Regions from separate parts of the Gottfriedia sp. NPDC057948 genome, predicted to be linked through region 1. Evidence: riboswitches for the same ligand, from Rfam matches in the RefSeq annotation. Region 1 holds a riboswitch; each other region holds the start of a gene.
What was found. Region 1 has a riboswitch for S-adenosylmethionine ahead of ACFVRR_RS15585 (bifunctional homocysteine S-methyltransferase/methylenetetrahydrofolate reductase). Riboswitches for the same ligand answer to the same signal wherever they lie in the genome.

Region 1 (8,113 bases):
TTTTTCTTCTTTCTTTACTGAATTTCTAAAATGCTCAACAAATTTATCTAATGTTTCTTGAGACGTATGGAATAATAAATTCTCAGCAAGCTCACGTTCTTCTGCAGGAATAGAAGCAAATCGTTCTAGTTTCTCAGTATTTACAATCGCGTAATCAAGTCCAGCCTTTGTAGAATGATATAAGAAAACGGCATTTAACACCTCACGACCAGTGTTTGGTAAACCGAATGAAATATTACTTAAACCTAAAATCGTTAAACACTGCGGAAATTCATCTTTTATTAATTTAATGCCATCAATTGTTGCTTTTGCAGAACCGATATATTGTGTATCACCTGTTCCAACAGGGAAAACAAGCGGATCAAAAATGATGTCTGTCGCACGAATTTTATATTTTTCAGTTAATAGTTGATAACTTCTTTTTGCAATTTCTAATTTTCTTTCTGCCGATACTGCCATCCCATCTTCATCAATCGTACCCACTACAACGGCAGCACCATATTTATGAATGAAAGGTAAAATTTTCTCAAATCGCTCCTCCCCATCTTCAAGATTAATCGAATTAATAATCGCTTTACCTTGAATATAAGTCAGTGCTAATTCAATTACTTTTTCATCAGTTGAATCAATCATGATTGGTACTTTTACTTTATTAACTAATTGCTTTACGAAATTTTCCATATCTTCAACTTCTTCACGATCAGGATCTGCCATACATACGTCGATGACATGAGCACCTTTTTTCACTTGAGCTCTCGCAATTTCTGAAGCTTCTTCAAATTTTCCGTCAGCGATTAAATTTTTAAATTTACGCGATCCAATAACGTTTGTTCTTTCACCGACAAAAAGTGGTCTCATACTATCATCATAGCGAAGTGATTCTAACCCACTAACCGCATGATCCTCTCTTTTTTTAGGTTGACGAGGAGATATTCCACTTACAGCTTCTTTCATTGCTCTAATATGTTCCGGAGTTGTTCCACAACAACCACCTATAATATTGATCCATCCTTGTTCAGCAAAATCGCGTACTTTGTGCGCTAAAGATTCTGGTGACTCATGATAATGTCCATCTTCATCTGGTAAACCAGCATTTGGATAACATGAAACAAATGTCTCAGATAGATCTGACAATGAACGAACATGGTCTCTCATAAACTCAGGTCCTGTTGCACAGTTTAAGCCAACTGAAATAGGAGAAATATGTTCAATGGCTAAATAAAAAGCATCAATTGTTTGACCTGCTAATGTTGTTCCCATTGGTTCAATCGTTCCGGAAATCATAACTGGTAATTTTTTATTTAATTCGTTAAATGCATTACTAATCCCAATACATGCAGCTTTAACATTTCTCATGTCTTGACAAGTTTCAACTAATAAAACATCTACTCCACCATTAATTAAGCCAGTTGCTTGTCGATTATATGCAGTAATTAATTCTTCAAAAGTCACACCACCTGTAACACTGATTGCTTTTGTTGTTGGACCCATCGCACCTGCTACATATACATCTTTACCCGATGCCACAACAGCTTGCTTTGCAATCCTTGCTGCAATTTCATTTAGTTCGATATCTAAATGCTGTAAATTATAATCGGATAAAACAATATTCGTTGCCCCAAATGTGTTCGTTTCGATAATGTCAGACCCAGCAAATATATATTCCTCATGAATATCTTGTATAACATCCGGTCTTGTAACAACTAAATATTCATTACAACCTTCGTATTCTTCACCACCAAAGTCTTCTGCTGTTAAATTTCTTTGCTGGATCATCGTTCCCATTGCTCCATCAAGAAGTAATATTTTTTCTTTTAATGCTAGATCTAAAGTTTTCATAGTTGAATCTCCTCTTTATTGCTGCTTTTAGTAAATTGAATTAAGTCCTCTGTTATTTCATACTTCAAAAATGGAGTGATAAAATAAATGCCGTTAAATTTATCCTTAACATAATCAATAAGCTCTTTTGCAATTTTTTTCCCTTCATCAACTGCTCTCTCTGGTTCCACTGATGAAATTCTGTTTCTTACCTCTTCAGATAAAGTAATTCCTGGAACTTCGTAATGGATAAAATCAGCATTCTTCTTACTAACTAATGGCATAATTCCGATAAAAATTGGCTGTTTAATATGACGAGTTGCCTCAAATAACTTATCAATCGTTTCAAAATCATAAATAGGCTGCGTTAAAAAATAATCCGCTCCCGCCTCGACCTTTTTCTCAAGTCTTTTAATTGCAGCATCAAATTTTCGAACATTCGGGTTAAAAGCTGCAGCGACAGAAAATCTCGTTCCATTTCCTAAGCTTTTACCGGAATAAAGTCTACCTTCATTCATTTCTTTAATCATTCGAATTAGTTCAAGTGATGCTACATCATATACTGAAGTTGCACCTGGAAAATCTCCTACCCTTGCTGGATCACCTGTAATAGCAAGAACTTCATTTAATCCTAATGTTGATAGACCCATTAAATGAGATTGAAGTCCAATCATATTACGATCTCTACAAGTTAAATGCGTCAAGACTGGTACATCCAATCTTTGAAGTAGTGATGCCATTGCCACATTCGAAATTCTAGGTGAAGCTAGTGGATTATCTGCTAGCGTAATTGCGTCAGCCCCTGCGCTATGTAATGCTTTCGCTCCTTCAAAAAACTTTCTAGTTTGTAATGTTTTTGGTGGATCTAGTTCTGCAATGATGGTCGTTCTCTTTTTTGCCTTTTCTGCAAGAGTTTCATTCTTTTGTTCTTCTTGCTTAGGGATTGTAATTTTAATTGTTCTGTTTTTCACTTCTTTTTTTGTAACAGGCTGTAAAGTATCAATCTTACTTCGTAAAGCAGCGATATGCGCTGGTGTTGTACCACAACATCCACCGATTAGTCTTACACCTTGTTCAATAAATGGTTTTGCCATATCTTCAAAATATTCTGGATTCGATTTGTATACGTATTTTCCATCAGTGTATAGAGGTAATCCTGAATTAGGAAATGCCGATAAGAAACCATTCGTTGGTAATGAAACAGTATTTAATGACTCCAACATATGAAGTGGTCCTAGATGACAATTGATTCCAACTACATCTGCACCCAAATCGATTAAATTAGGAAGTATTTTTTCGATATATTGGCCACTTTGCATGACGCCAATTTCTTGTAGTGTTACTTGTGCAATAATTGGTAAATCCGTTCTTCCTCTTAATAGATTTACAGCATCATATAATTCATTTTCATCATAAAATGTTTCAAGCATGATCCCATCTACGCCTTCTTCTAGTAACGCTGAAGCTTGCTCAAGCAGCATCATTTCACGTTCTAAAGGTGTCGTAAAAGAAGAACCTACATATTTCATTCCACCTATACCACCGATTACTAACGCTCTTCCTTTTGATGCCGCTCTAGCATTTCTAACAGCCATTTGATTAATTTGCTTAACCAGCTTTTCCAAACCATATTGTCTCAGTTTTCCAGCATTAGCACCGTACGAATTTGTTTGAATCACTTCTGCGCCAGCATCTATATATTGTTCATGTATATGAATGATTCGATCACGCTCAGTAATATTAAGTTCTTCAAAACAGCTGTGAAGTCCACCAGAATACAAAAGTGTTCCCATTGCGCCGTCACCTAAAACAATTCCATCTTTTAACTTTTCCAATAAGCCCATTCAATCACTTCCCGTTTAGATAAAATAAAAAACGCCATTCTCTCAAAAAAATGAGAGAATGACGTTTAAGTACAGATTACGCCTTATCTCTCATGTTTTAAACATGCTGGATTTAGCACTTTTTAGCTTTCGCTAAAGTTGCCGGGTTTCAAAGGGCCAGTCCCTCCACCACTCTCGATAAGGATTATTTAGTTATGTTCAATATAAAATAGTTTACTATATTTATATGATAAAGAAAAGACATTTATGGAAAGATTTCCAAAAATAAATTTATTTTGTTTACATAATAGTATTATTTAACTATTTTTATAGTGTGCTAGTGCTAATAGCGGATAAATTTCATTATAGCTATGATAGTGAATATAAAACTGACCAGGTAATCCTAATCCAGTTGGATAAGTTAATGCTTTATTTGATAATTCACTTTGAGTAGTTAAAAATTTAATCCCTTTTCTAATTATTCCATCTTCTTTATTACGAATTGAAAGTAAAGTATCGACTGCCCACGCTGTTTGACTAGGAGTGCTAAATTTTAAAGGAACATATTTATTTTTAACAGGTGAAAGACCCGATTCTCCCCAACCTCCGTCTTCATTTTGAATACTAACTAACCATTTCTCTGCTTTTTTAATTGCCTCATGATTTTTAGGTATTCCAACGGCTCTGAGCCCAGTAATCGCTGCCCAAGTCCCATAAATATAACAAATCCCCCATCTACCATACCAACTACCATTTGATTTTTGATTTTTCAAAAGCCAATTAACCGACTTTTTCACAATCGGATCATCATTTGAAATCGTCGTATAGTTTCCAATAAATTCTAAAATACGTCCAGTTAAATCTGCAGTTGAAGGATCTATGATTGCATCTTTTGCATTTTCAATTGGTAAAAATGTTAACCATTTATTCGTTACATTTTTTTCGAAAGCTCCCCAACCACCATCATCATTTTGAAGTCCAAGTAAAAAATGAACTCCCCTTAACCAACTTTCATGAATTGTGGACTGATCCAAAGAACTTCTAGTTAACGCCCTTAAAACTGCACCAGTATCATCATTATCTGGGATAAAAGAATTAACATCAGAGAAGCCCCAACCACCAGGACTTAAATTTTTAGCATGAACCTTCCAGTCACCATTCATATTTTGCTGTTTCTTAATTAGGTAGTTTATGGATTTCGAAACAATTGGATCACTTACGTGGTAACCTGCTTCTTGAATTGCATATGACAATAATGCTGTATCCCAAACTTTTGATGGCGAATTTTCAATATGAAGACCTGCTTCAGTATCGGCTGCATATGAAAGAAGTCCTTGTAGCGCATTTTGAATGACAGATGAAGTAGATTCATAGCCTAAAGCCATTAAAGCATAAATCATATAAAACGTAGAAGTAGCATAGCTATAAAAAGTTCCATTTGTTTCAATACGATCCAGAATAAATCTCTCAGCCTTTTCATATCCTTTCTGGTGAAAATAGAGAGGATACGAAGCTAGCTTCTTACCTTCCTCAAGTAAAAACTGATAAAAACTCCCTCGCTCCTCGTAAAACCATTCTACCTCACTAGTTTCCAAAAGATGATCGATAGTTAGATCATCATCCAATTTCACTTTAAATCGCTTATTTATACAAAGAATCATTGGAACTAAATGAACTCTAGCATAATTACTTAAATCAAATAAACTTAACGGCATTTTATCTGGTAGCAAAAAATAACTCATTGGAAAGTAAAATAATTTAGGATACTCAATTAAACCATGAGTAGCTAGAATCATTTTTAACATAAAATGCGTTTTTTTAATACCACCGTTTTCACGAATAAATTTTTCAGCTTTCTTCATACTTGAATGTTCTTTTGTATACTTTTTTGAGATTAATATAGCTATGTAAGCTTGTACTGTAGCATTTAAGTTTCCATCTTTTTCATCCTCGTATAATTTCCAAGCTCCATTCGGATGTTGAAGATTGATAATCCGATCAATAATCCCATCAATGACCTTTTGATTTTTGTATTCAAGATCATTCATTAATAAAATCATAAAACTATCCGTTATTAATGAACCTTCAAAACAATATTCCCAAGAACCATTTTCATCTTGTTTTGCTCTAAGACGTTTAATCCGCTCTTCAATATTTCGTAAAACAATATTTTCGAGGTCCATTTTACCACCTCAGTTCAATTTTTTTCTGTCTGATGGTATTTTTCCATTCTTGTTGAATGCTCAATTTCAATTTCTTCAAGTTCATCAATTTCTTCTGATACCTCGATTTCTATTTTTTTACTAAAATAAACAATTGAAATAATAAAAGCTAAAAGGCTAAAAGGTAAAACAATTATTTTAAAACCGAACCAAGTAAATGAATGTAAAATATGAAAATAGCTACCTAGTAACAAGCAATAAATGAGTAATAACAGGTCGATAACAATTACACCGCAAAATGATTTTACTATTTTTATTAAAAAAGGATTCAACTAGATCACACTCCATTACTAATCTATGATTTAAATGTGAAATAATGAATTATTCTGTGTAATTAGTACCTGTTAATTGGAAAAACAACAAATTTTAGTGGGAATTTCAAACTTTTTTTCTAAAGTATTTAAATTAAAAATCTATTAAATGTCTAATCAGAAACTATTAAAACTGAATATAGTGAGAGTATTGATAGAAAGGAGGGTTTTTAGTATGGCAGCAGAATTTGAAGATTTCAAAGCTTTAAAAGAAGAAATTCAAGAGGTGCTTGCGGCAGCTAATCAAGATGGTTCAATCAATTTTAATTTTTTCAACATTGAAATTAAAGAGAATCGCATCCAAGTCGAACAAAGAGCTGAAGGCGGAGGTCAAATTAATCGTAATGTTGGAATGAACGCAAATCAAGGCGGACAAAACGCTAGAGACAATAGCCAAACAGCAAATGAACGTTCACAATTTGCAGATGGAAATGGTCGAAGCGGTATTGCTGGTAGAAATAACGATGAATTAGGCGGACAGCAAGGAATTAAAATCAGAGACAGCAAAATCAAAAGAAGCAAAATCAGAACAGATTCCGAACACAACGAAGGCGCTGGAACTGAAGAAGCAAACGGCGAACAATTCCAATTGCCAAGATTAAATAGACTGAATAGAACAGAATAAATGACTTACCCACTTACAGACTCATATTTTTAAAGTGTAGACAAGCTATGCTAAGATTTAAATAGAAGATGCCTCATCATGATTGAGAATGTTGATCTTGAAATCTATTTGCAATTTTATGTTCACTCTAGTTCATTTTAACTTGACGAAAAATGAGTAGATCTAATAAAAAACCCACGAGGAAAATTCCTAGTGGGTTTACTTCATTTTTTGACCTAAAACTCCGGTAAATTACTCAAATTATTCTCTGCTATACCATCCGGTTCACTTCTGAGGATATCACGACCATACTTATGTATTACATCTACATGTGCTAAATTTCCATTTTTTGCTTCCTGTAAAGCTTGAAGATAATCTAGTTCACGATTCAAACTTGTTCTAAAACCAATTAAATCACCATCTTCATTTTTTCGAACAGCAACAATATGTTCCTTGTCCTGATTTACTGATTCCTCTCCCATCATTTGTACGTCATCACTTTGATTTCTATACATTTCATATGCTTCTTCAAATCGATCTTGCGTCATTTTTGCATCCTCCTTTTATCATTAGTTTTGCCATTGATGGAGGATGTAAAACTAATTAGTCCCAGATGAAGGATAAACTACTTCAACTTATAAAGCATTATTAGTTTTAACTTACTTTTTACATAATCGATTTTGATTGAACTACTCACCACTTAACACCCTTACCAATTTTTTTGTATGCTTTGATATTACCAACAAAAATTATAAAAGAATTTTCCATTTCCTTTACGTAGTAATTCCCATTTATTAAAAAATAATCAGCAGGAGGCTCATATACATTTAATGTGTTACTAGCTTTAAGGAGTCACCCTTGAAGTGCACCCAGCGATTACTAACTTTTATCAATTATACTTTTTTAAAATGCTCTATAAAATCTTCAAGAAGCTCATTATACAAATTCGATAAACCTCTTGTTTCTAAATAGATTAGCCAAAAATCAAGTTCAAATAATTGCATCTGTTTATCCTTCAGTGGGATTATTTTCAAATCTCCATTTAATACCATGGGAGAATTCTTTAGTGTAAAGTCGTGAAGATAGATAATTGCATCACTTTCTTTTACTAGCTTAAAAAGCATGCTAGTCCTATTTGAACTGATTATCACTTGCTCTGGATTTATTTTCGTAAATTTTAAAATCTGGTTATAATCAGATGTTTCATAAGTTACTAATTTAGTATTTTTTAGATCACTTGGAGTTACAAAGTCTGATGTATAAAAGGGTGAGTTTTTTCCAACTGCTATACATATATGTCCTTTGTAAATGTGCTTATAAGAAATATTTTTAGCT
Region 2 (8,113 bases), on a different contig from region 1:
AAGAAACTGGTAAACAATACACTATTCGAGATTTAATAAAAACTGCAAATTCGATGAGTAAATAATGAAAAGAGACCGCCAAAAAAATGACGGTCATTTTTTTATACATTTAAGCAAATTGGCAAACAGGGTAGAAAAATCGACTAGAAGCCATTTTTAGGTATCAGTATAAATATAAATGCATCTACGCCTCTGACTTCTCCTAACGGCTCGCCAATCGGTGAGTTTTCTTTATGAATTTTTAACTTCATTAAGAGCTTCAGTATTTGATTTACTTGGAGCAAAATAACCTTCTGAATTAACTGCAGCTGGTGTAGGTTGCCCTTTATTTTTGTTCTTCTTTTTTACATGTGGATTTTGATTGTGACCCATGAATATCACCTCCAACTTTAGTATGTGCTATATTTCCGACTTACTTTCGGAATTGTTATTAACAATAAGTGGGAAGATTGCTAGGCAATTTTCTTCTCTTTTTGGGTATGCTTTCTTGAACGGTTAAGAATGAGTAAAGCTAATATTGAAAAGAAGATTGGACCTGCAATCATCCAGATTGTGGAGTTGTAATCACCTTCAATAGCCGGTTGAATGATTGTAAAAAAGTTTGCAAATCCAACTACTAATATAACGAGAATGCTTGCAAATAAAGCAGATGAATTTGATTTTAATATTTGGAATGGTTTATCGATTTGATCATTCCTTTTAAACATGGGATAGGCAATTCCTAAAAAAATATAAGGTAATGTCATTGAAACATTCGTCATTAAAGTTATTTTATTAAAAAATGCAGATGCTCCTTGACCGCCAAAGGAAGTTAGGACAATAATGATGGATACAATTGCAAATTGTACCCACATTGCATTGACAGGCATACCTTTTTCATTTGTGTCTGAAAATTTTGTCGGCCATAGGTATTTTGGTGTGCCTTTTATGATTGTTTTTAATGGTGCATAAATTAATGTGAAAAATGCTCCGGTATATGCAAGGAACATTGATAAACCAGTAATTCTTGCAAACCAAATGCCAATTAGATCGGCAGTATGTGTTGATAAATTAAAAGCTTTTCCAAGTTCTAATCCTAAATTGTACATAAGTACATATGTTATGTTCCCTAAGTTCGTTGTACTAGCACTTAAATCATTTGACCAGTTAATAAAAATACCTACTAAAAAAATACCTAACGAATATCCTACTGAGATAATAATTGCTGAAATTGTAATCCCTTTTGGAAAATTACGTTCAGCGTTTTCCGTTTGATCAACTAATCCGCCGATTGCTTCTAAACCGCCATATGCAAAGATTGCAAATACAACAAATGATAAGATTGAGAGGGTAGATAGATAATTTGGATTAGGAGAGTGAGCAAATGCTGATGAAAAGCTTTTAATTGGTTGCGCAAATTTTCCTCCATTGAATAGAAAAATAAGGATACTTGTGATTAGCAATACTATATTTAATGAGAAAACTGTAATTCCACCAATCGTTGTTACCTTACTAATACTTTCAATCCCTTTTGAAGCAAAATAGGTCACAACTAACATCCAAAGTAATGCTAATAAGCCAATTGATTGAGTAGATGAAAGTCCAAATAATGAAAGGGACTGCGTTTTGTCTCTACCAAAAATAAAGGTTGATAGGGGAATCCAAACCTTTGAAGAGACACTAACCATAAAAATTACATAGGAAGAGAACCACATAAAGGTTCCAATAAAAGCGAATCTAGGCCCAACTGAATCGGCCATCCATGTATAAATTCCACCTTCTGAATGCTTATATGCAGCTCCGAACTCAGCCATCATAAAAGCAAAAGGAATAAAAAAAGTAATAGCTGAGAGTAAATACCATGGAATTGCACTATATCCCATTAAATAGAATGCTGTAGGTATATTTCCAAAACCATATACAGTTGTAAATACCATTAATATTAAGCCAACAAGTGAAAGTTTTTTACTCAAGATCTCACCTCAGTTAATTAGTCGATTATAAATGAATAGTATTATTTTCTTCAATAATCGGTAATTTATGAGGACATTACAACCAATCAGGTTTACTAATTTTTTAGAAATAATAAAGAATAGTTTCGTACTATTTTTCAAACGCTAAGTTGATTGATAAATTCTTAAAATAGATGGTTTGAAAGAGAAAGGATGAACTAAATGAGCTTTAATGAAGTAGTATTAAGAGTTATATGCTCATTTTTTGTTTTATTTATTTTAACGAGATTAATGGGGAAGAAGGAGATTAGTCAATTAGATGTTTTTACATTTGTAACAGCTATTACAATAGGAAATATAGCAGCATCAATTACGACATCTAAAACATTAACTATTGAAGATGGGATTATTGGATTAGTTGGCTGGGCAGTTTTGACGATTATCATGGGGTATTTAAGTTTAAAATCTAAAACTGTACGTCGGGTAATTCTTGGGGAACCAATAATTTTAATTAGACAAGGAAAAATAATGGAAAATGCATTAAAAAAAGCTAGATTAGATACAGAGCAATTTCAAGGAATGCTTCGTAATGAGAATATTTATTCGTTGAAAGATGTAGAGTACGCTATATTTGAAATCGATGGCAGTTTATCTATTATGAAAACAAAAGATGTTAAAACGAAAAAAAATAAAACATGGAAAAAAACTTTATTATTTCCGACTTCAACAGCAGTCATATCTGACGGGGAAGTAAATGAAGATGCATTATCAAATTTAAACTTGGATAAAAAATGGTTAATGGCTCAACTTGAAAGGGTAGGTATAAAATCAGTTTCAGATGTGTTTTTTGTTGAAGTACAAACCGATGGGTCGTTATATATCGATTACCGAGAAGATCATTTCAATGAAGAGGAAAATTAATTGACTCACATCCTAAAAGTGGATATGAGTCAATTTAGTTTTTATCAAATTATTCGTAAATCGGCACCCAGCCTTCAGTAGTAACAAACAATCGAACAGCAACTACTTTACGATCCTCTGCTAATGTGAAGTAGTGGCGTACATTTGGTGGTACAGAAATTAAATCTCCAGGATTCAAATTAACATGGAAAAATCCTTCATTTCCTTCGATAATAAACGTACCGTGACCGCTAACTATGAAGCGAACTTCGTCATCTGTATGATGATGCTCGCGGTTGAAGTTTTTAAGTAAATCATCAAGATTTGGAGTTGCTTCTGAAAGAGTAATAATATCACTTGCTAAATAGCCACGTCTTGATGAAATACTGTCGATTTCAGCTTTAAAAGTTTCAAGAATTGCTGCTTTTTCATCATCTGATAAAATAAATTTTTCTTGTAACGAACTATGTAATTGTTCGATATTCCAATTTTCGTAAATTACACCTTGTTCTTCTAAATATGCTTTTACCTCAACATCACTTGTAATATGATAATCTTTTTTTTCTACCCAAATTGTTGCCATTCTTCATTCCTCCAAATTAGTTCTTTATAAATGTATTTTTTTGTATACCTTGTAAAGCGTATTGGAATAGAAACTCATAAGCTTCTAAATGTTTTTTTGCTTCAAATGCTGATTCTGCCCATACTGTTATACCATGATTGTGAATTAATACAGCACCATGATCATTCTTAATATGTGGAAGAAATTCATTTGCAAGAGTGGGGATATGCGCATGATTTTTTATAATTGGAATTGTAATTTCTGCATCTTCTTCCCAAAGTCCCAACGCTTTAATAATTTCAATACCAGAAAAAGCTAACTCATCTTGATATGGGAAATCCTTTGTTATAAAGTTATTTGCTAAAGTGTGTACATGAAGAACGCATTTTGCATTTGTGTGCTGATAAATTAGACGATGCAAAATGGCTTCCGCTGATGGTTTTTTTGATTCATCCCAAACAGATTGGTCAAATTCATTAACGAGTAAAAAATCGTCATAAGTATGTTTAGTTTTATCTTTACCACTAGTTGTAACTAAAAAGTTTAAAGGCTCCTCATTTACTTTAATTGATAAATTTCCGCTAGTTCCTAAAAACCAATCTCGATCAGCAAGTACTTTTTTTACTTCGCGAATTTCATCATAATGTTTGAAAAAGTCCTTCATACTAGCACCTCCGTCTCTAATGAAGCTCGAATATCATAGAAATTTTCAAAAGGAATGAAAGGTAAAGATAATTCTTCACATTTATCTTTTAAGAAATCTCGAGCAAAAATTAAATTAGCTTCTTTTGCAATTTGTAAGTCAGTAATTGAATCACCAATGACAATGATAAAATCATTTGCTTCACTAAATTTTCTTTTAACAGATGGTTTACACATTCCACAATCATTCGTACAGTTTTCATCACAAGAATGATCCCAATGAATCTTTACAGTTTGGCCTGTAAAGTCAGTACGATTACATAAAATATCCGAAGATGGAAGGTAATCAGCTAATATTGGATGAACGAAAAAATCTAATCCGCCACTTACAACTTTTAACTCATATTGTTGTACGCTTACAAATTGTATAAAATCGCTAAAACCATCTCGAATGACTGTACGATTGATTACATAATCGGTCATTTCTTGTTTTTTCGTTGAAGGAATCGTAGCAAACATTTTCTCTACACCTTCTCGAATCGATATATTGCCATTTAATACTTCACTTGTTAATCCACTTACTGAAGGTGGAGCAAATTCTTTAATTAAATTAACGATATTGTCTCCCTCTGTAATTGTTCCATCAAAATCACAAAAAATCTTTATTGCCATTGTTGTTACCCCCAAAGTTGTAATGCTTTTTGTAGTGATGTATTTGGAAGTGCGTAGTCTTTTAGGTCAACTCCAGATAATGTTGCTGAAATTGCTTCTCTAAATGCATTACCTCCACCAATTGGTCCATCCGGATGACCATGAACACCGCCGCCAGCGTTGATGACCTGCTCAATTCCAAAATCTTGAATTAATTGAGGAACAAGTCCTGGGTGAATTCCAGCAGAAGGTACTGGGAATGTCTCTTTTAATCCATTTGAAACTGTTAAATTTTCAGCGATTTTTAAAGCTGTCTCTTTTTCTAACGCAACTGATCCATATGGTGAAGGGAAAAGACTAAAATCTGCGCCAGCAATTCGTAAAAGTTTACCAAGTAATAATCCTGCGTCAATACCATAAATTGGAGATGAACTAAATGCACCCGATACAGCAGGATGGGCCATAATTGGAATATTAATTGATGGATCTTCTGCCAATCCTTGCAGTACATCAATTCCATACGAGAACACATTTAATAAAAATACATCAGCACCAGCTTCAGCAGCACGTAATGCTTTTTCTTTTAACTCGTATGTTCGGCCAGTTAAATTCACCGCGTATAATGTTTTGTGTCCTGTTTTTTCATAAACTTGGTTCAAAATATTTTTTCCGTGAGTGACGCGATCCGTAATAGATGTAATTGTGTCAAAAAGGATCTCGTCATCTTTTATTAAATCTACGCCACCTAAAGCTTGCTTTTTTAATTCCTCTGAAATGTATTGAATATCTCTGCCGATAATTGATTTAAAAATGCTCATTAATAAAGGTCGATCATATACATCCAATTTCTCTCGAATACCTTTAATACCAAATTTTGGACCCGGAAAAAGAGCTAAAATGTCATCCGTAAAATTTAAATCAATCAGTTTAATTTCACCATCAAGGGATAGCTTACCGAAAACGGTTGTTAAAATTGCTGGTAGATCAGCTGAAAAATTTAAGCTAGGATAATAGATTTCAATAATCCCTTTTGTCGGTTTATAGCCTAGAAAGTTAACGACATTTTCTTCGCATTCTATTTCACGTACTGAAAGAACTTTGCCTTTATGCTTTTGTAATTGAATTTGATCATTTTGAGGTAAATTCGTCCATGAACCAACCGTTAAACCTAGCGCGATTGACTCTGCCTTTTTTTCTAAATGATGATTTTTATCATAAACTTGGTAAGTTGCTATTACTCCACTCATTTCAAAACCTCCAAAAAGTTTTAGTCAAACAAAAAACCTCTCCACTAAGGAGAGGTTTACCTACACCTTATCTGCCAGCAAATGCTGCGAGAATTAGCACCGTACTAGTTAACTAGCCGGTTGCCGGGTTTCATCGGGCTCGGTCCCTCCACCTACTCTGAATAAAGTAATATTTAATTTTGAATTCTTAATCTAATCGAATTATTTCATGAACAATCACAATTGTCAAACATTAAATTTTGAAAATATTTCAATCTCTTTTAATCTAGCAACTGCTTCCTTCAATCGATCAATATCTGATAGTAGGCCGACTCTTACATATCCTTCTCCATATTCTCCAAATCCATTTCCGGGAGCGACTGCAATATGAGCCTTTTCAAGTAAAAGATCAGCAAATTCCTGTGATGTAAAACCTGATGGGATTTTTAACCATGCAAAAAACGAACCTGCAGGTGCAGTTACTTCCCATCCAATTTCGTGACAGCCGCTAATAAATACATTTCTACGCTCTTCATAAAGTGCTAATAGTTGTTTTACACTTTCTTGAGATTCAGTTAGCGCAGCAGCTGCAGCTTCTTGAACAGCAGGGAAGATGCTAACATAAAGATGATCCTGTAAAAGATTAATTGCTGAAATAATCTCTTTATTTCCAACTGCAAAACCAATTCTCCAACCAGCCATATTATAAGTTTTAGAAAGGGTATAAATTTCAATCCCGCATTCCTTTGCTCCTGGAGTTTGAAGATAACTTAAAGGTTTTTTGCCGTCAAAACCAAATGCACCGTAAGCAAAATCATGACAAACAGTAATCTGATTATTTTTTGCAAGCGCAACTGTTTCTTTAAAAAATTCTTCAGATGCTATAGCACCTGTGGGATTATTTGGATAATTGATAAATAATATTTTACTAGCATCCAAAACATCTTGAGGAATTAATTTATAATCTGGTAAAAATTGATTTTCTTCAAGTAATGGAAGCATGTATGGAACTGTTTTTGAAAGAGATATACCAGATAAATAGTCTGGATAGCCTGGGTCTGGAACTAAAATTGTATCTCCTTCGTCACATAAACAAAGTGGTAGCTCTACTAATCCAGCTTTTCCACCGAATAATATGGCTACTTCTTCCTCTGGGTCTAAATCAACATCATACTCTCGTTTATAAAATTCTACAACAGCATTTTTTAAAGAGCTCATTCCTCTAAACGGAGAATAACGATGAGTTAAAGGGTTTTCAACAGACTTTTGTAATGCTTTTATAATATGGTCGGGTGTAGGTTGATCGGGATTTCCTTGACCAAGATTAATGACATCATGACCATTATTAATTGACTGATTCACTTTTTGGACTAGTGAAGCAAAAAATTGTTTTGGTAAATTGTTTAATAGTTTACTATGATTCAAGTTAATCACTCCAAAAATATAATAAAATTAATTTGAATAGATCGTTTCTTAATCGACTGATTTTCATGAACGACTGTTGCAATAACTTTCACCATCATATATGCTCGATTTAAAAATGTCTATAAAATTTAGAATAGGGTGAATAAATTGTGATTAAAATTGCGTGTATTCAATCTGACGTTATTTTAGGTGAATCAAAGACTAATTTAGAGAAAATGAAAACTCAAATAAACGAAGCTATTAAAGAAAATATTCGTGTAATCGTACTACCTGAGCTATGGACAACAGGCTATTGTCTGGAAGAAATTGGTTTGCACACAGGTGAACAAGAAGTGATTATTTCTGAACTTCAATCCATCGCAAAATCAAATAATGTAATATTGATTGCTGGTTCGTTCCCAATTGCAAGAGAAAATGGTGTTACGAATACATTAATTGTTATTAGCAGTACTGGTGAATTAGTAAAAACTTATGATAAAGTTCATTTGTTCCAGTTAATGAACGAGCATCACTATCTTCAATCAGGGGAAACAGATGGCCTTTTTGAAATCGATGGATTAACGGCTGCAGGATTTGTTTGCTATGATTTGCGTTTTCCTGAATGGATTGGAGCTCATTCGCAAAAGGGTGCAAAAGTTTTATTTTTTGTTGCCGAATGGCCAATTCAAAGAATGAATCATTGGGAAATCTTACTAAAAGCAAGAGCAATCGAAAATCAGTGTTATGTTGTTGCATGTAATCGAGTAGGAAAAGATTTAGCAAATACATTTGGTGGA
Region 3 (8,113 bases), on a different contig from region 1:
CATAGGGGTAATAGTATATATAAGATATATTTTTTTGTTTTGTTATATACCCTAGTGGGTATAAAGAATGAAAAGGAGAAAGAATATGACAACTAAGAAAACAAATATCATTTTATTTAGTGGAGATTATGACAAAGCCATGGCTGCCTACATTATTGCGAACGGTGCTGCAGCTTTTGATCATGAGGTAACTATTTTTCATACATTTTGGGGTTTAAATGCTTTACGAAAAGGTGAACATATAGCAACAAAAAAAGGTTTTATTGAAAAGATGTTTGGAAAGATGATGCCTAGAGGCGCTGATAAAATGGGACTTTCTAAAATGAATTTTGCTGGTTTTGGACCAAAGATGATTAAGGATATCATTAAAAAGCATAATGCATTGCCTTTACCACAATTAATTGAAATGGCCCAAGAACAAGAAATAAATTTAGTAGCATGTACAATGACAATGGATCTGTTAGGTCTACAAACCGAAGAGCTATTAGAGAATATTCAGTATGCTGGTGTTGCCGCATACATTGGTGAAGCAGAAGAAGGTCAAGTTAACTTATTTATATAATTTAGAAAGGATTGGATAACATGAAAGAAATTACTGCAATTGAGCTTGAAAATAAATTAAAAACTGGAAAAGAAGTTACCCTTATCGATGTTCGTGAGGTAGATGAAGTTGCAGCAGGGAAAATCCCTGAAGCTATTCATATTCCACTCGGATTAATCGAATTTCGATTACACGAATTAGATAAATCAAAAGAATATATTATGGTTTGTCGTTCAGGTGCTAGAAGTGGCCGTGCAACAGAATTCCTTCAATCTCAAGGGTTTAACGTTAAAAACATGGTAGGCGGAATGCTTTCTTGGTTCGGTACCGTAGAATAATTTTTTTTGATTAAATAAATACCCCAAGTGGTATTCTAAGTGCGGAGGTCATAATATGGAATTCATTAAAACAAATATGAAATTAGATGCAAAAGGATTAGCTTGTCCAATGCCGATTGTAAAAACTAGAAAAGCAATGAAGGATTTAGATAATGGGCAAGTAATCGAGGTTCAAGCGACTGATAAAGGTTCAAAAGCAGATATTAAAGCTTGGGCGGAAAGCACTGGAAATCAATACTTAGGAACAATCGAAAATGGAGAAGTATTACTACACTATTTAAGAAAATCTTCAGATGAAAATACAATTGAAAAAAGATTTGAAAATGTCATTTCGAACGATCAATTAAGTCAAAAACTACAAAATGAAAATATAATCGTTTTAGATGTAAGAGAAGAAGCAGAATATGTATTTAATCATATACCAAATGCGGTATCAATCCCTTTAGGTGAATTGGAGAACCGTATGACAGAATTAAATAAAGAAAATGAAATATATATCGTTTGCAGAACTGGAAACCGCAGTGACCTTGCTGCTCAATTACTAGTTTCTAGTGGCTTTACTAATGTGTTTAATGTCATACCTGGAATGACTGAATGGTCTGGGCAAACAGCAATCATAAAAGGTTAATCTAATTTTTTTTGAAAAAATTTATACTATAGGGGGTATTAAGGATGGCAGTCACAGCAATGTCTGCAAAAGAGATTACAAAAAAAATATTCGATAAAGAAGAACTATTTATTTTAGATGTCCGAAATACTGAAGATTATAACGATTGGAAAATAGAAGGTTCAAATTTTGAACATTTAAATATACCTTATTTTGATTTACTTGATGGGGTTGAAGATATTTTAGATAAGATTCCTACAAGTACAGATGTTTTAGTTGTGTGTGCTAAAGAAGGATCTTCCATCATGATTGCAGAGATGCTTTCAGATGAGGGACTAGACATAGCTTACCTTAAAGGCGGAATGAAAGAGTGGAGTGAACATCTAGAACCAGTAAAAATTGCAGATCTGAAAAATGGTGGAGAACTGTATCAATTTGTCAGAATCGGTAAGGGATGTTTATCCTACATGGTTATTTCAAATGATGAGGCTGCTATTATTGATTCTACTCGAATGACGGATATCTATATTGATTTTGCAAATACAAAGAGCGCAAAAATTACAAATGTATTTGATACGCACCTTCATGCAGACCATATTTCTGGTGGAAGAAAAATTGCTGAGATTACGGGAGCAACATACTGGTTACCTCCAAAGGATGCTAAAGAGGTTACTTTTAAATACAGTCCATTAGAAGATGGTAATAAGGTAATGATTGGTCAAACAGCAATCAGTATTGAGGCTTTTTATTCACCAGGTCATACAATCGGATCAACTTCATTTGTTATTGATGAAAAGTTCTTACTTTCTGGTGATATTTTATTTATCGATTCAATTGGAAGACCCGATCTTGCTGGTATGGCAGAGGATTGGGTAGGGGACTTACGCGAAACACTTTATAAAAAATACCGAAATTTATCGCTTGAATTAATCGTGCTACCATCACATTTTATGGTGATTAGTGAATTGAACGAGGATGGTAGTGTTTATAAAAAATTAGGATATTTATTTGATCAGAATCATGGATTGAACATTGAGAGTGAAAGTGAGTTTAGAAAGTTAGTAACTGAGAACTTACCGCCACAACCAAACTCATATCAAGAAATCCGTGAAGTTAATATGGGCAAAATTAGTTTAAATGAAGAAAAACTAAGAGAAATGGAAATTGGTCCAAATCGCTGTGCAGTACGATAATGAGACTTGGAGGAGAATAGAATGGAAGCTACAAAATTATTAGATGCAAAAGGCTTAGCATGTCCAATTCCAATTGTAAAAACAAGAAAAGCAATTGCAGAGATTGAAGCAGGCGAAGTATTAGAAATTCACGTCACTGATAAAGGTGCTAAAAACGACCTTGCAGCTTGGGCTAAATCAGGTGGACACGAATTATTAAATTATACCGAAGAAGACAATGTTTTAAAATTTTGGATTAAAAAAGGTTAAGCCAAGTTTTTAAACTTTGTCTACACACTTAAAGGAGAGTCACCTCTCCTTTTCTATTATAGGAGGACTTTAAATGGAGTGGACCTTAATTTTAGTACTTTTCTTAGTTGGTTTTTTTGGGTCCTTTATTTCAGGAATGGTAGGAATTGGTGGAGCGATTATAAATTATCCAATGCTCCTATTTATTCCTCCATTATTAGGATTTGCTGCTTTCACACCACATCAAGTTTCAGGTATAAGTGCCGTCCAAGTAGTATTTGCAACTTTAGGTGGAGTATTAAGCTATCGTAAAAGCGGTTATCTAAACAAAAAAGTAATAGTAAGTATGGGAATAAGTGTACTAATAGGAAGTTTTCTTGGTGGATTCGGTTCAAATCTACTTTCAGAACATGGAATTAATCTTGTATACGGAATTTTAGCAATGATTGCGGTCGTTTTAATGTTTATTCCTAGAAAAAACGTCGAGATGTCAGCGGATGGTCAAATATCAATTAATGTATGGCTTGCGGCTGGCCTAGCATTTGTTGTGGGCACTAGTGCAGGGATTGTTGGTGCAGGAGGAGCATTTCTGTTAGTACCAATCATGTTAACGATCTTAAAAATACCAACTCGTGTGACTATTGCATCGTCATTAGCCATTACATTTATCTCATCAATAGGCGTAACGATCGGGAAAATTTCTACTGGTCAGGTTGAAATTTTGCCGACAATTATTGTTGTAATTGCAAGTTTAATCGCTTCACCATTAGGTGCAAAAATAGGCAAACAAACAAAAACACAGGTTTTACGAGGGATTCTGGCAGTTCTAATTGGTTTTACTGCTTTGAAAATTTGGATTACGATTATAAAATCATGGATTAGTTGAATAAGGATTAACTATAAAAAACAGAAAAACTATTTTGGGAGTTTTTCTGTTTTTCTATTGGTCTTTAATATGGGTGCTAGATGTGAGCTCCTTTTTGTTGCTTCTAATAGCAATATTCTTAAATAAAATTTGCTAATTTTGTACTATATTAATTAAAATGGAACTAGTCGTTTTTTTAGCCTTACCTAAAAATTAAATTGAAATGGAGAATGAATTATATGTCAAATCAAAATGAAACGAACGCTTTACCGCCAAAAACATGTACAATTGAACGCCTTGTTACGCTTCAAGCGGATGTCGAAAAGGTATTGGTAGGACAAAAAACTGCTACTCGCCGAAACGGAAGATATGCGGATGTTGGGGAAGTGATGACCCTTCAAAATCATCAGTATGTTGTTGAAAAAGTTTATTCTCAAGCTCTTGGTGAATTGACAGATGAAGATGCTAACCAGGAAGGCTATTCAACTGTAGAAGAATATAAGCAATCGATTTTGTCAATCCATCCAGGAATGCCTTGGCTGCCAAAAATGAGGGTATGGGTTCATGAGTTTCGTCTCATCCAAGATTAATTTTTATGCTGTATAGAATGCTTCTTTACATACATATTGCTAGTGTAATTTTATCGATTGGCCCATTTTTTGTATTGATTCCGATACTCAAAAAGCTGCATACCTCAAAGTCTGCGATCCAACAGAGCTATTTGGATGTATTCCGGTTTGCTGTCAGATTGGCAAAGCATGCTGGGCATGTATTGGTTGGATCAGGAGTCTTGTTGGTACTAGTGGGTCATTGGTCGTGGAAGACATCTTGGATTGTGATGACGATTCTTCTTTTGGTGAGTTCATTATTTTTCCTAGCTAGAGCCTTTTCACCGACCATACGGAAATTTAGTGAACCAACACATGACCAGAGAATGCTGATTCAGAAGCTTCGTCGATCTATCTGGATTTACATCGTTCTTTTGATGGTTATGCTATGGTTTATGGTAGTAAAGCCTGCATTATGGTAGGCATAATTCAAAAAAGCAGACAGGTTCTTTTTATCGAAGAAGCTTGTCTGCTTTTTTGTCTTTCTCTTAAATGAAATACTAATAAAAACTGAAAAAAATAAGTATACTGACCTATTTCGGACGGTATATGAAATAGGCTTTTTTGATTTGAATAGATAGGTCCTAAGGAGTGTATAAAGTAGTGTTCGTAAAAAAATGTTATTTACAAACACAATTTTTACAAAAAAATTTAAAAATAATTCTTGACGGATTCTAAAAAGAGGGATAACATGAACTCAATAATTTAAAAACTTAATAAATTCTATTACTTATCCAGAGAGGTGGAGGGACTGGCCCTGCGATACCTCGGCAACGGGTTTGTTGTTTCGTAACAAATACCGTGCTAATTCCTGCAAATCGTTCATGCGATTTGAAAGATAAGAAGTAAAGTGGCTTATATATTTTAACCCCTCTTCTTATCTGTCTTATTGGATATGAAGGGGGGTTTTTTGATGTGGTGCCATAGGAGAAAAAGGGGGAAATATAGTTATAAATCCTAGTTTTCGAATCTGTTTACTTAGTTATGGTGATTGAAATAACTTGCAATGGGGGAAGTAATTTGATTGAGATAAAAAATGTCTCCAAGGTTTATCCTGGAAGACCACCAATTAAAGCTTTAAATAATATTAATATGAAAATAGAGAAAGGCCAGATCTTTGGAATCATTGGTTTTTCCGGAGCAGGAAAAAGTACATTGATTCGTTGTTTAAATAGACTTGAAGAGCCAACAGAAGGATCAGTTCTCATTGATGGATTGGACCTAATGACATTAAAAGATGAAGAGCTACGTAAGACACGTAGAAAAATTGGTGTCGTATTCCAACACTTTAATCTACTTTCTGCTAAAACGGTATTTGATAATATAGCAATGCCGCTATACCTTGAAGGAAAAAAGAAACGGGATGTTCAGGAAAAGGTAATGGAGTTAATTGAATTTGTTGGACTTACAGGGAAGCAAGATGTATTTCCGGGGCACTTATCGGGAGGACAAAAGCAAAGAGTGGGAATAGCAAGGGCACTCGTAACAAATCCAGATCTTTTGCTATGTGATGAAGCTACATCTGCATTAGACCCTGAAACAACAAAGAATGTATTAGAGCTTTTAAGGAAGGTAAATAAATCCTATAATCTTACAATTTTCCTTATTACCCATGAAATGAGTGTAATTCGTGATCTATGTGATAAAGTGGCGGTCATTGATGATGGTGAAATTGTCGAGGAAGGTAATGTTTATGACGTTTTTACGAATCCACAAAAAAGTATTACAAAGAATTTTGTTAACACTGTATTACAAAATGAGGTGCCGCCTAAGTTATCGAAATCATTATCAAAGGGAAAATATTATCAATTAGTCTTCCTAGGTGACAAGGCAGGCAACCCATTATTATCAGAGGTTCTTAAAAAATTCGATATACATTTAAATATTCTTTATGGATCGATTACAGAGTTACAAGAAAGACCTTATGGGAATTTGCTTGTGGCACTAGAAGGAACAAAAGAGGAAAGCGCAAAAGCTATTAAATTTATTTCGGAAAAGGGGATAGATGTGAGGGAGGTTGAGTTAAATGGAGCTTAATTGGGAATTCTTTTGGCCGCAGTTTTTGCAGGCAACTCAAGATACATTTCTAACTGTGCTAGGATCATTTATTTTTGGCACAATCATAGGATTGCCTTTAGGTATTATCCTAGTTGTAACAAGGCCAGGTCATATAATGGAAAACAAACCTTTATTTACGTTGTTAAATACCATTATTAATATTGTTCGATCTGTACCATTTATTATTTTGCTAGTTGCCATTATTCCATTTACTAGATTATTGACGGGAACGTCCATTGGAGTAGTTGCAGCAATTGTTCCACTTTCAATCTTTGTAGGGCCATATTTGGCAAGATTGATTGAGAACTCCATGTTAGAAGTAGATAAGGGAGTACTGGAAACAGCTTACTCAATGGGAGCAACAAAGTTTCAGATCATCGTGAAGTTTATTTTGCCTGAAGCGATTCCATCGTTGATTCTTTCATTTACAACAGCAACGATTGGATTGATTGGATCGACTGCGGCAGCAGGTGCTGTTGGTGCTGGTGGATTAGGTGACTTAGCTATTACATATGGTTATCAACGCTTTGAAACATTGGTTATTGTCATTACAGTTGTATTACTAGTAGTTATTGTTCAACTCATACAAAGTTTAGGAAATACGTGGTCAAGATACGTAAGGAGGAAAAGAGGATGAAAAAGTTTTTTACTATTTTTGCAGCATTATTATTAACAGTTTCAGTATTATCAGCATGTGGTTCTAACGCATCATCAGGTAATGGAAAAGAGAGAACAGTTAAGATTGGTATTAACGGTGATGATTATGAACTTTGGAATATTGTACAAAAACAAGTGAAAAATGATGGCATTAAATTGAAAATCATTTCATTTTCAGATTATGTTCAGCCTAACACAGCACTTAATGACGGTAGCCTTGATTTAAATTCTTTTCAAACGATTACTTATATGAACCAATTTAAAGGCGATCATAATTTAGATATCTCAGCTATTGGCTCGACAGTGATTGCGCCAATGGGGATTTACTCACATAAATTTAAAAAGCTAAGTGATATTCCAGATGGAGCAACGATTACGATACCAAATGATGTTACGAACGCAGGGCGTGCACTTAAACTATTACAATCTTCAAAGCTACTTAGTTTAGTAGATAATTTTGATCCTAAAGGTAGTATTGAACAAATTAAAGAAAATCCTAAACATCTAAAAATCAAACCGATTGCTGCAGGGCAAACAGCTAGATCATTAGATGATGTGGCAGCAGCGATCATCAATAATGGATTCGCCGTTCAAGCGGGCTTAGACCCTGCAAAGGATCCACTTTATAAAGAAGATCCTAATGATAAAGCAGCTATGCCGTATATCAATGTTATTGCATCCCGTACGAAGAATAAAAATGACAAGGACTTTGCAAAGATTGTAAAGGCCTATCAATCAAAAGAAGTTCATGATTACATTATTAAACGTGACAAAGGTGCTACAGTTCCAGTAGTCATTTCGATTGATAAAATTAAAAATCTATAAAGCTAGTTCATGCTTATTTAAAAGAAAGGAAGGGAGAAAAGTTTAAATGACAGTCAAAATTGAAACACAAAGAGAACAAATTGTGAAAAGTATTGAGGAATCGAAGGAAGTTTATCTTGAAATTAGCCACAAAATTCATGAGAAACCTGAAATTGGCAATCAAGAATTTTTTGCATCAGAAACACATACTAAA
Region 4 (8,113 bases), on a different contig from region 1:
CAAAACCTTCAACAATTTGGAACTTAGGCTTCTCTTCTACTTCTTCTCCTACCGGACAGAATAAATCACCAATTTGGCATGCATCCGCTGGGCATAGTTCAAACCCTTCCGAAGTATCTACTTTAACAGCATAAACAAAGTTTCCGCCAACAAACTCGCAACGAGTGATGTAGTTTTCAGGTGATTTGATGTATTCTTGAATCAGTGTAATACCATCGACCGGTTCTTCAAAAGTCGGTCCTTCGACATAAGCTTTTAAAGCATCAACACTCTGGAATAACTGGACACCTAGCCCTTTACCTGCACGATTATGCTTCGTAATAAATGACTGTCCTTCAAAGCTACTAGCTGCTTTAAGAATGTTTTCTTTACCAACAGCTGCAATCGTTTTTGGCGTTTTAACACCATATTTGTTTAACTCTAAATATTGTAAAACCTTACTAACTTCTAGCTTCAAGGCATTCGTTCCATTTAACACCGTACGACCATGTGCTTCAAGCCAAGCTAATACTTGCCCAGTAAATTCAGCTGCAAAACGATGATCACGTGTATGAGAAGAAGCACTCATTCTGCTATAAAAGATCCCTTCTGGTGGTTCTGATGATAAATCTACCGTACCTTCGTCTAGATGCCATTCCTCATAAGGAACTCCAAGCTCCTCTAATCTTTTTGTTAAATGCACAGTCCACTCACTATTTTCATGAATTACATATACTTTACTCATCTTTAAATCCCCTTTCTAGCTTTTTATTAAACTACGTTTTTGTTCTACTAATGGCATAACTTGCTTTGAAAATCGTTCCATTTCTTCTAGTTGAGGTGAAAATTGTAATAATAATAAGTCTAAGCCAGCTTCTTCATATTGTAAAATTCGGTCTGCAATTAACTCTGGTGTTCCTACTAGATTTGCTCTAAGACCACGATTTGAAACTGAGTAATCTTGTAATTGTATTTGTTGTTCTAATTGTGATTTTGTCGTGAAGTCTTTAAAACCAGCATAACCGCTTGAATCTTTCACTGTTGTAATTTTTTCAAGCTCAGCCAAAGCCTCTTCTTCTGTATCTCTACAAATAACATAAGCAGCCATACCGAAAGAACTTAAAGGTGCATTGCCAGTTTGTTCACGGCGTACTTTCATATCTGTTACTTTCTGATTAATTTCTTCAACTGTTCCACCGTGCATCACATAAGCGTCACATTTTTCAACAATTGTTTGCTTACCTTTTTCACTTTCACCACCTGCATAAAGAATCGGGTTTGGTCTTTGTACAGGTTTTGGAGCAAGTTTCGTATCTTTTAAGTCGTAAAATTTTCCTGAATAATTGAACGTTTCTTCTGTCCATAAGCCTTTTAGGACATCAATAAACTCCTCTGTACGGGCATAGCGTTCATCATGTTCTGTAAAAATACCGCCATATTGACGAGCTTCTTCTGCCCACCATGCAGAAACGACGTTTAGCGTAAAACGGCCGTTACTGATTTGATCGATATTAGCAGCCATTTTTGCTGTTACTGCAGGATTATGAAAACCTGGACGAATCGCGGTCATAATTTCGATTTTTTCCGTTACTGCAGCAAGTGCCGCTGCTGTTGACCAAGCTTCAAGTGAATCATGCTCTGGACCTTTAATATCGTTTAAATATAATTCAGCAATTAAAGTAGTCGAATATCCCCATCTTTCAGCTGATTGAATGACCTCTTTAGCATATTCAAATGTTGGTGGCATGCTTTCGTCATCTACATTACGTAACCATCCTCCAAAAATCGGTAACCAAAAACCATATTTCATTTCTATTCTCTCCTTCACCCTCTAAATTGTCTAGTTTTCGCATTGGTTAAGTTGGGTTTAGTTTTATGAAATTCGTCTCAAAATCAAGATACTACGAGTAATGTCAACCTCCAATGTAAATCATTACGAATACAAAAAGCCTCTTTCATTCAGAAAGAGGCATCGGAAACAAATGTTTTCGACTTATCTATCAGAATGATTTCATTCTGCAGGAAGTGGCACCGTTCCTAAATAAGGAGGTTGCCGGACGTCATAGGGCCTGATCCCTCGGTCACTCTCGATAAGTTTGAATTATGTAATTTCTTTAAGTGAATCATAAATCCTAGTAAACAGATTGTCAATACGGGGAATTAAACATTTTTATTAAGATAGCGCTTTCTTCGATGTATTTATTAGAAAAAATAAAATTTTACAATTATTCATTGCCATTAAATCGAAGTTAATACATCGTACCAGTTCCCTTTAGTTTCACTTCTGTTTTTACTCGAAATTTAAGTTTCGGATAAATTTCTTTCCACTTATTTATTTCTTTTTTTGTCACTCCGTATTTTGCTTGATAGTTTAACCCAAGTCCAAGTGGATCAACATTTAATTCCTGTAGACGTTCTAGAAATTTTTTTGTTCTTGAGCTCATAATGATTGATGCTTTTTTCTCATACTCTTTCAATTCTCTATCTTGATGTAGTGTCTTTTTAGATTCCTCAATGAATCCTTTTACTTTTATATGAACGTCTAGATATGGCTTTTTATTTTTAGGCATAACAATTTTCATGTCAGTTTTCGTATTTTCAGCACTTATGTAAAATTGATTTTTTCCTTTTCCAACACTAATTAATGTTGTTACTTTGGTATTTAAGAGCTCATTAAGCATCCTTGTTTCATCACGATTTAATACTGCTTTAAATTTTGTTCCTTTAAAAACTGCGGAAGTATTAATTTTAAAGGAACTATCGAACGGTTCAATAATAGGTAAATATGGATCTATACCGTTTTCTATCAATCGCATATAATAATCATTAAGTATCTCTGACATTACATATGGTGACCTATTTGATTCTTCATTAAAAGCTAACACAAGAGCGTTACCCGCTAATCTCTCTGATTTAACCCTCCATGATAAAACTTCTTTTGCAGTAGGTTCTCCTACAGCTACATAAGCAACACCTTGAATATCTGGCCGTTTAATAAACCACTTCATCAAATCAATTTGGTTTTCAACTAGTAGCTCTTTATCGATCACGATTACCCTACATTGAGCAAAATCTAATTTTTTATCTACTAAAGATTGGATTATTCTAATTGCCTCAGAAACTGAGGTTGATTTTTGAGAAATAATTTGAAATTTAGATTTTCCGGCTCCAATTTGTGCTGTAGGGATGGCTAATTTTACTGACACAAGGTAGACGCCATCTTCATCGGTATGATCAATTCCTATCCCTACGACAAAAAAACGTTTATCAACATCGAGTAATTGGCAACCAGACATAAAACTTAATTCCATAATTAGCAACAACGTTAAAATACGTTTCATGCTCTTTGCCTCCGTGATAAGAAAAAAATTAACACTACTAATATGACTTCAGCAGGAAAACGGATATTTTGCCATATTTTAATTAGATCAGATAATTCTCTTTCGTTCGTAAATGTCTGCAGTGTCATCGTAACGGCTCCAAAAAATAGTAAGATCATATATCCATAAAATTTCCTTTTTTTAGCAGGTTTCAAATTATAATTAAAAAACATTCCTTCAAATAGTTTTAAACCAATATGCCATGTTAATATGCTAAATAATAGTGACAACAAAAGGAATATATAAAGCATCAAATATAGCACTCTTTCGATAAACCCATATTCCATTCTTAGAGAATCAGTTATGAAGATCCAAGGAAACACTACATTATTAATCCCTTTAATACCTAAAAAAGCAATTGGGACGAAAAATGTAAAACTAATTACAATGAATCCGATTAAAGGTAAAATCCACACAAATTTAATAACCTTTTTCGTATCAAGATAACGATTAAGGATTGCTAGATTTATATAGCCTGTAAAAAAATAAGTAGCAGCTGAAATAGAACTATAGTTTGGCATTTGCCAAAAATAATGGAGTATTCTTTTAATATGATCGAAATAAAAATATTTGCTTGCCATAGCTTTGTAAACGATAAAAATAACAACTGGAGTGGCTACAAGTACCATTAATTCAATAACGTTGAGGATTGATTTTGTATAACAATTTGCTCCATAAATAACAATAACTAGAAAAAAAGCTAAAACGTATCCCATATTTAACTCAGTATTTAAATACAATACACTAATATAAGTGAACGAAATTAAAACAAAAGCCCCTGAAGCCAACCACATTACGCCTAAAAATGCTAAGTAAATGTTTTTAACAAGTTTAGGTAGTCTATTGTTAAAAATTTCTGGCAATCCTTTATTAGGAAATTTACTTATTCCAATCGTAAACAAATAAATAAATATTCCACCAATCAAAACACTTAACACCATAGATATAAGAGACCCATTAAAACGCTCGCCAATTAAAATCATGGGTACATTGATAATAATGTTCAACATCATTGTTAGCAGTACAGTATAGTAAAAATGACGGGTCAATTAGCTTTGCCCCCCTTTTGGCTTCTCAGTTATCGTTTCAATTTTATCGGAAGTTCCCCAATCAATCGCAAAAAAAGGAGTCCCAAAGCTCCGCTTATTAGCAAAATAACAGATAAGTACAAGCATACCTCCAACTAATCCGACCAACCCAAATAGAGTTGCTAATATAATCAGTGGGTATCTAATACATCTAATTGCGAAACTCATTGCACTGATTGGGACCGTAAAATTAGAAATGGCAACAAATGCAATAATAATAATCATGATGGAACTTACAAGTTGTGCTTGTTGTGCAGCTTGACCAAGTATAAGTCCACCAACAGTCGTAGCAGTTGGGCCAATTACTCGTGGTAGTCTAATACTAGCTTCAACTAACATTTCAACAGCTAACATCATAAAAAGCACTTCAAAAAATGATGGATAAGGAACTCCTGCCCTACTACCTGCAATCGTCAAAGTAAGTTGGGACCTTAATATTTCCGGGTTATACGAGGTAATGGCAATATAAAAAGCTGGTAACACCAATGTTATAATTAGGGCAATATATCTAATTGTTTGCAAAAGTTTTTTTATCCAGAATGAATGATATAAGTCATCCATTGCAGAGATAAAATCAAAAAATACCGTAGGCGTACTCAAAGCAAATGGCGTTCCATCCATAACAATAGCAACTTTACCTTGGGCAAGATTGTAAACAGTTCGATCAGGTCTTTCTGTTATCATCATTGTAGGAAATAAATGAATCTTTTTATCAGAAAGTTTCCTTTCTAATTGACCAACTGCTAGTATTACATCCATCTTTACCCTCTTAATACGACTTTTTAATTCATCAATTACCTTTTGATCTGCATAATTAGAATCATAAAGTATTGCTATATTTGTTTTTGTGATTGTTCCAACTGTTTGATACTCAATGCTTAATTTATTGGAAGGATATCTTTTACGAATTATCGCTATATTTGTACTGAGGTCATGTGAAAAAGCTTTTTGTGGCCCTTGGACCGATGTTTCTACTGAAGCTTCTTCAGATTGAGTATTCATAGCACGAATCGCATTAAAAGAATAAATCCCATTGGATATGAAAATTAACACATTACCAGAAATTATATATTCACCTAAATACCTTTTGTTTTGAATCGACTCACAGTTAGATAAGGAGAGTAAGTGTAAAAGAAATTTACTTTCTTTATCACAAAGCATAAGTGGTTGGATGATATCAGTTTTAATTTTATCCGCGTCACATAGATCTTGAAGATAGATCAAACAAATTTGTTGTTCATAATATTCAAATGAATGGACAATTAAATCTTTTGCTCCCTCAAATTCTTGCTTAAGCGCATTTATTACGGCAAGTTGACTTCTCATCTTATGCTCCCCTCCTTTTATTTCTTTTCATATTTTTTTAGTATGTCAAATTAATGTATATCCATTCTATTCAAATTCCTGTTTTTCCCTTTCTTGGATAGATAAAAATAGCTATTTTGCTTTTTCTTAATGACTTAGACCTTTTGAGCATACTAAATTCAGATTCTTGCTTTGTTTATACTCATGAACCTTTTATGAGTTAATTTAAGGATCTTGCTTTTTTCCTTAGCATTTACTCTTTATGAGTTACCACATTTCGGTTTTCTGCTTTTTTACTTACTCACAAATCCTATCTTACTAAAACAAAAAAACCAACAAATCGTTGGGTTAGTTACATTACTTATAAATTATTAATTTCATTAGCAGTATTGACTCCTGCTTCAATTCAATTCCTCCTTGGATCCATCCAGGAAAAGATGATGAGTGAGCTCCTCCGAAATGAATTCTTCCTTCTGGAGAACTAATATAGGGACCGAGCTCTTTTTGTTGAATCGTTTATACATAACAAATGCACCACCGGAAAATGAAAATTGTGTCCAGCTCTGCGAACCTATCCATTTAGCTGTTAAATAAGTAACACAATGTATAGCTTCCTAAGTAAACGCCTATTAGCTCATTTAAATAAATAGTATAAAATACTCAAATGGTTCAATAATAATTTTTGTACCTACCTCTTTATAAGGAGATTAGTATGAATTTATTTGAGAAAGGAAGTAAGTTAATAATGGGAGTATTAAGTGGAAATCCACAAAATGAACCTTTACATTATGGAGAAGTTTACGGTCTATGGACTAACCTATCAACTACTAAAGCTGGCGTAGATACTTACCAAGTTTATATTAACCATACTGGTGATGAAGAGTTAAAAGCATTTTTAAAACAAGTAATTGAAAGTTCAATGAAACCTGCAATTAAAGAAATTGAAGAAGTACTTTTACATAATGATATTGCAGTCCCTCCTACTCCATCAGAACGACCAGAAGCAGATTTGGAACAAATTCCAGCTGGAGCTAGATTTCAAGATGCTCAAATCGCTTACATGGTTGCTGCTGCAATAGCAGCTGGAGTTACAGCTGATGCATCATTAATGAGCCAATCAATTCGCGAAGATATTGGTACTATGTTTGCTAGTTTCGGTGCTAAAAAAGCGAAAGATGGTGCTGCACTACTGCAAATAATGAAAACAAAAGGTTGGTTAGTTCCACCACCACTTCACTTTGAAACAAAACAACAACAACATTAAAAAATTGTCCACCTATAAAATTAGGTGGACTCAGACTGTTGACAAACGCTTGCTTTCTTCGTTGCTTCGCCTGTCTGCGGTGCTCATTACCGTCTAGGGTAACTCCTCTCCTCACCATGCTTCGCGCCTCGAAAGAAAAACGCTTGCAATCAGTCTGAAACTCAAGTTTTTTGTACTTTGTCTACACACTGTGTCCACCTATAAAATTAGGTGGACTTTTTTAGTTTATTGGTTCAATCTTATTGCAATTTGGTTGTTATATTATGAATGAAGTCATATTTTCTAGTCAAAGGATAGAGTGCACAGCTTGCCTAGGACTTGCTTGATATAGATGGTCCACACTCATATCAGCACCTACACATTTTTTCAATATTTTTCAATCGCTAAGAAAGGTAATTACCAATCAATACTTTCTCCATCTCTAAAAAATTCTCCGTTAGGTCTTGTCTCTAAAACCTCTAGGATTTTTTATAATCTGTTTTATTTATTTACGTACTAGAGTAGTAAAAAAGTGTAATATAGTTATCATATTTTTTATCGCCTGTAAGATTCGAGATATTGTCACACTTTTTTTATTTTTTAATATATTATTTTGTTAAAATTTAATTAAATTTTAGTAAAATTTTAATAATCGAAAAAGGAGAAAAGATGTGAAAAAATATTTTTACTCATTTTTGGTACTACTATTAGTTTTTTAATTTTGTAAAACCAGTATTTGCAAATGAGGAAAGTTTTAATAATAATGGTATTTTTAAAGATTACAATGAGGAAGAAAATGTGTTAGTAGTAGATGATTCTATGACTAATAGTGAGCAGAAAGCTATAATCGATATCCAGTGCTATTGTCACTGCAATCGGTGAGCCAGGCATAACGATTGGAATCTCACAAACTAAAAGTGTAGCTACTACAATCAGTTCTAGCTATGGTGCTAGTAATTCAGCATTAACTGCTTCAATAGGATGGGATGTTACCAAAAGTACCTCTGTTTTAATTTCCGGTTCAGTGAAAGTACCTAGTACAGTAAATGGTAAAAAAGTTGCTAAATTGGCATTAAAAGCATACCCCGTCTACAAAACTAAAAAATTCGATGTTCATA

Region 2: another riboswitch for S-adenosylmethionine. It lies ahead of ACFVRR_RS18730 (2,3-diketo-5-methylthiopentyl-1-phosphate enolase); the one in region 1 lies ahead of ACFVRR_RS15585 (bifunctional homocysteine S-methyltransferase/methylenetetrahydrofolate reductase).
Region 3: another riboswitch for S-adenosylmethionine. It lies ahead of ACFVRR_RS20000 (methionine ABC transporter ATP-binding protein); the one in region 1 lies ahead of ACFVRR_RS15585 (bifunctional homocysteine S-methyltransferase/methylenetetrahydrofolate reductase).
Region 4: another riboswitch for S-adenosylmethionine. It lies ahead of ACFVRR_RS01155 (LLM class flavin-dependent oxidoreductase); the one in region 1 lies ahead of ACFVRR_RS15585 (bifunctional homocysteine S-methyltransferase/methylenetetrahydrofolate reductase).

The regions. Positions count from the first base shown of each region.
Region 1 is NZ_JBHVPN010000010.1:74,535-82,647, reverse strand. Features, by position in the region: gene metH (methionine synthase) at 1-1,839, opposite strand, end outside; gene ACFVRR_RS15585 (bifunctional homocysteine S-methyltransferase/methylenetetrahydrofolate reductase) at 1,836-3,662, opposite strand; SAM riboswitch class I at 3,743-3,846, opposite strand; gene ACFVRR_RS15580 (terpene cyclase/mutase family protein) at 3,959-5,824, opposite strand; gene ACFVRR_RS15575 (hypothetical protein) at 5,839-6,135, opposite strand; gene ACFVRR_RS15570 (hypothetical protein) at 6,350-6,799, shown strand; gene ACFVRR_RS15565 (DUF3892 domain-containing protein) at 7,015-7,263, opposite strand; gene ACFVRR_RS15560 (LysR family transcriptional regulator) at 7,672-8,113, opposite strand, start outside.
Region 2 is NZ_JBHVPN010000015.1:69,404-77,516, reverse strand. Features, by position in the region: gene ACFVRR_RS18765 (hypothetical protein) at 1-65, shown strand, start outside; gene ACFVRR_RS18760 (hypothetical protein) at 232-372, opposite strand; gene yjeM (glutamate/gamma-aminobutyrate family transporter YjeM) at 453-1,952, opposite strand; gene ACFVRR_RS18750 (DUF421 domain-containing protein) at 2,154-2,852, shown strand; gene ACFVRR_RS18745 (cupin domain-containing protein) at 2,902-3,414, opposite strand; gene ACFVRR_RS18740 (methylthioribulose 1-phosphate dehydratase) at 3,431-4,057, opposite strand; gene ACFVRR_RS18735 (2-hydroxy-3-keto-5-methylthiopentenyl-1-phosphate phosphatase) at 4,054-4,707, opposite strand; gene ACFVRR_RS18730 (2,3-diketo-5-methylthiopentyl-1-phosphate enolase) at 4,713-5,933, opposite strand; SAM riboswitch class I at 5,998-6,101, opposite strand; gene ACFVRR_RS18725 (pyridoxal phosphate-dependent aminotransferase) at 6,159-7,343, opposite strand; gene ACFVRR_RS18720 (carbon-nitrogen family hydrolase) at 7,490-8,113, shown strand, end outside.
Region 3 is NZ_JBHVPN010000017.1:84,173-92,285, forward strand. Features, by position in the region: gene ACFVRR_RS19960 (DsrE/DsrF/DrsH-like family protein) at 86-562, shown strand; gene ACFVRR_RS19965 (rhodanese-like domain-containing protein) at 583-879, shown strand; gene ACFVRR_RS19970 (sulfurtransferase TusA family protein) at 935-1,507, shown strand; gene ACFVRR_RS19975 (MBL fold metallo-hydrolase) at 1,552-2,679, shown strand; gene ACFVRR_RS19980 (sulfurtransferase TusA family protein) at 2,701-2,928, shown strand; gene ACFVRR_RS19985 (sulfite exporter TauE/SafE family protein) at 3,002-3,793, shown strand; gene ACFVRR_RS19990 (ASCH domain-containing protein) at 4,012-4,362, shown strand; gene ACFVRR_RS19995 (hypothetical protein) at 4,368-4,802, shown strand; SAM riboswitch class I at 5,108-5,225, shown strand; gene ACFVRR_RS20000 (methionine ABC transporter ATP-binding protein) at 5,401-6,417, shown strand; gene ACFVRR_RS20005 (methionine ABC transporter permease) at 6,407-7,075, shown strand; gene ACFVRR_RS20010 (MetQ/NlpA family ABC transporter substrate-binding protein) at 7,072-7,920, shown strand; gene ACFVRR_RS20015 (M20 family metallopeptidase) at 7,967-8,113, shown strand, end outside.
Region 4 is NZ_JBHVPN010000001.1:232,368-240,480, reverse strand. Features, by position in the region: gene ACFVRR_RS01160 (ATP-grasp domain-containing protein) at 1-724, opposite strand, end outside; gene ACFVRR_RS01155 (LLM class flavin-dependent oxidoreductase) at 740-1,789, opposite strand; SAM riboswitch class I at 1,970-2,076, opposite strand; gene ACFVRR_RS01150 (Ger(x)C family spore germination protein) at 2,229-3,320, opposite strand; gene ACFVRR_RS01145 (GerAB/ArcD/ProY family transporter) at 3,317-4,408, opposite strand; gene ACFVRR_RS01140 (spore germination protein) at 4,409-5,773, opposite strand; gene ACFVRR_RS01135 (DUF3231 family protein) at 6,465-7,016, shown strand.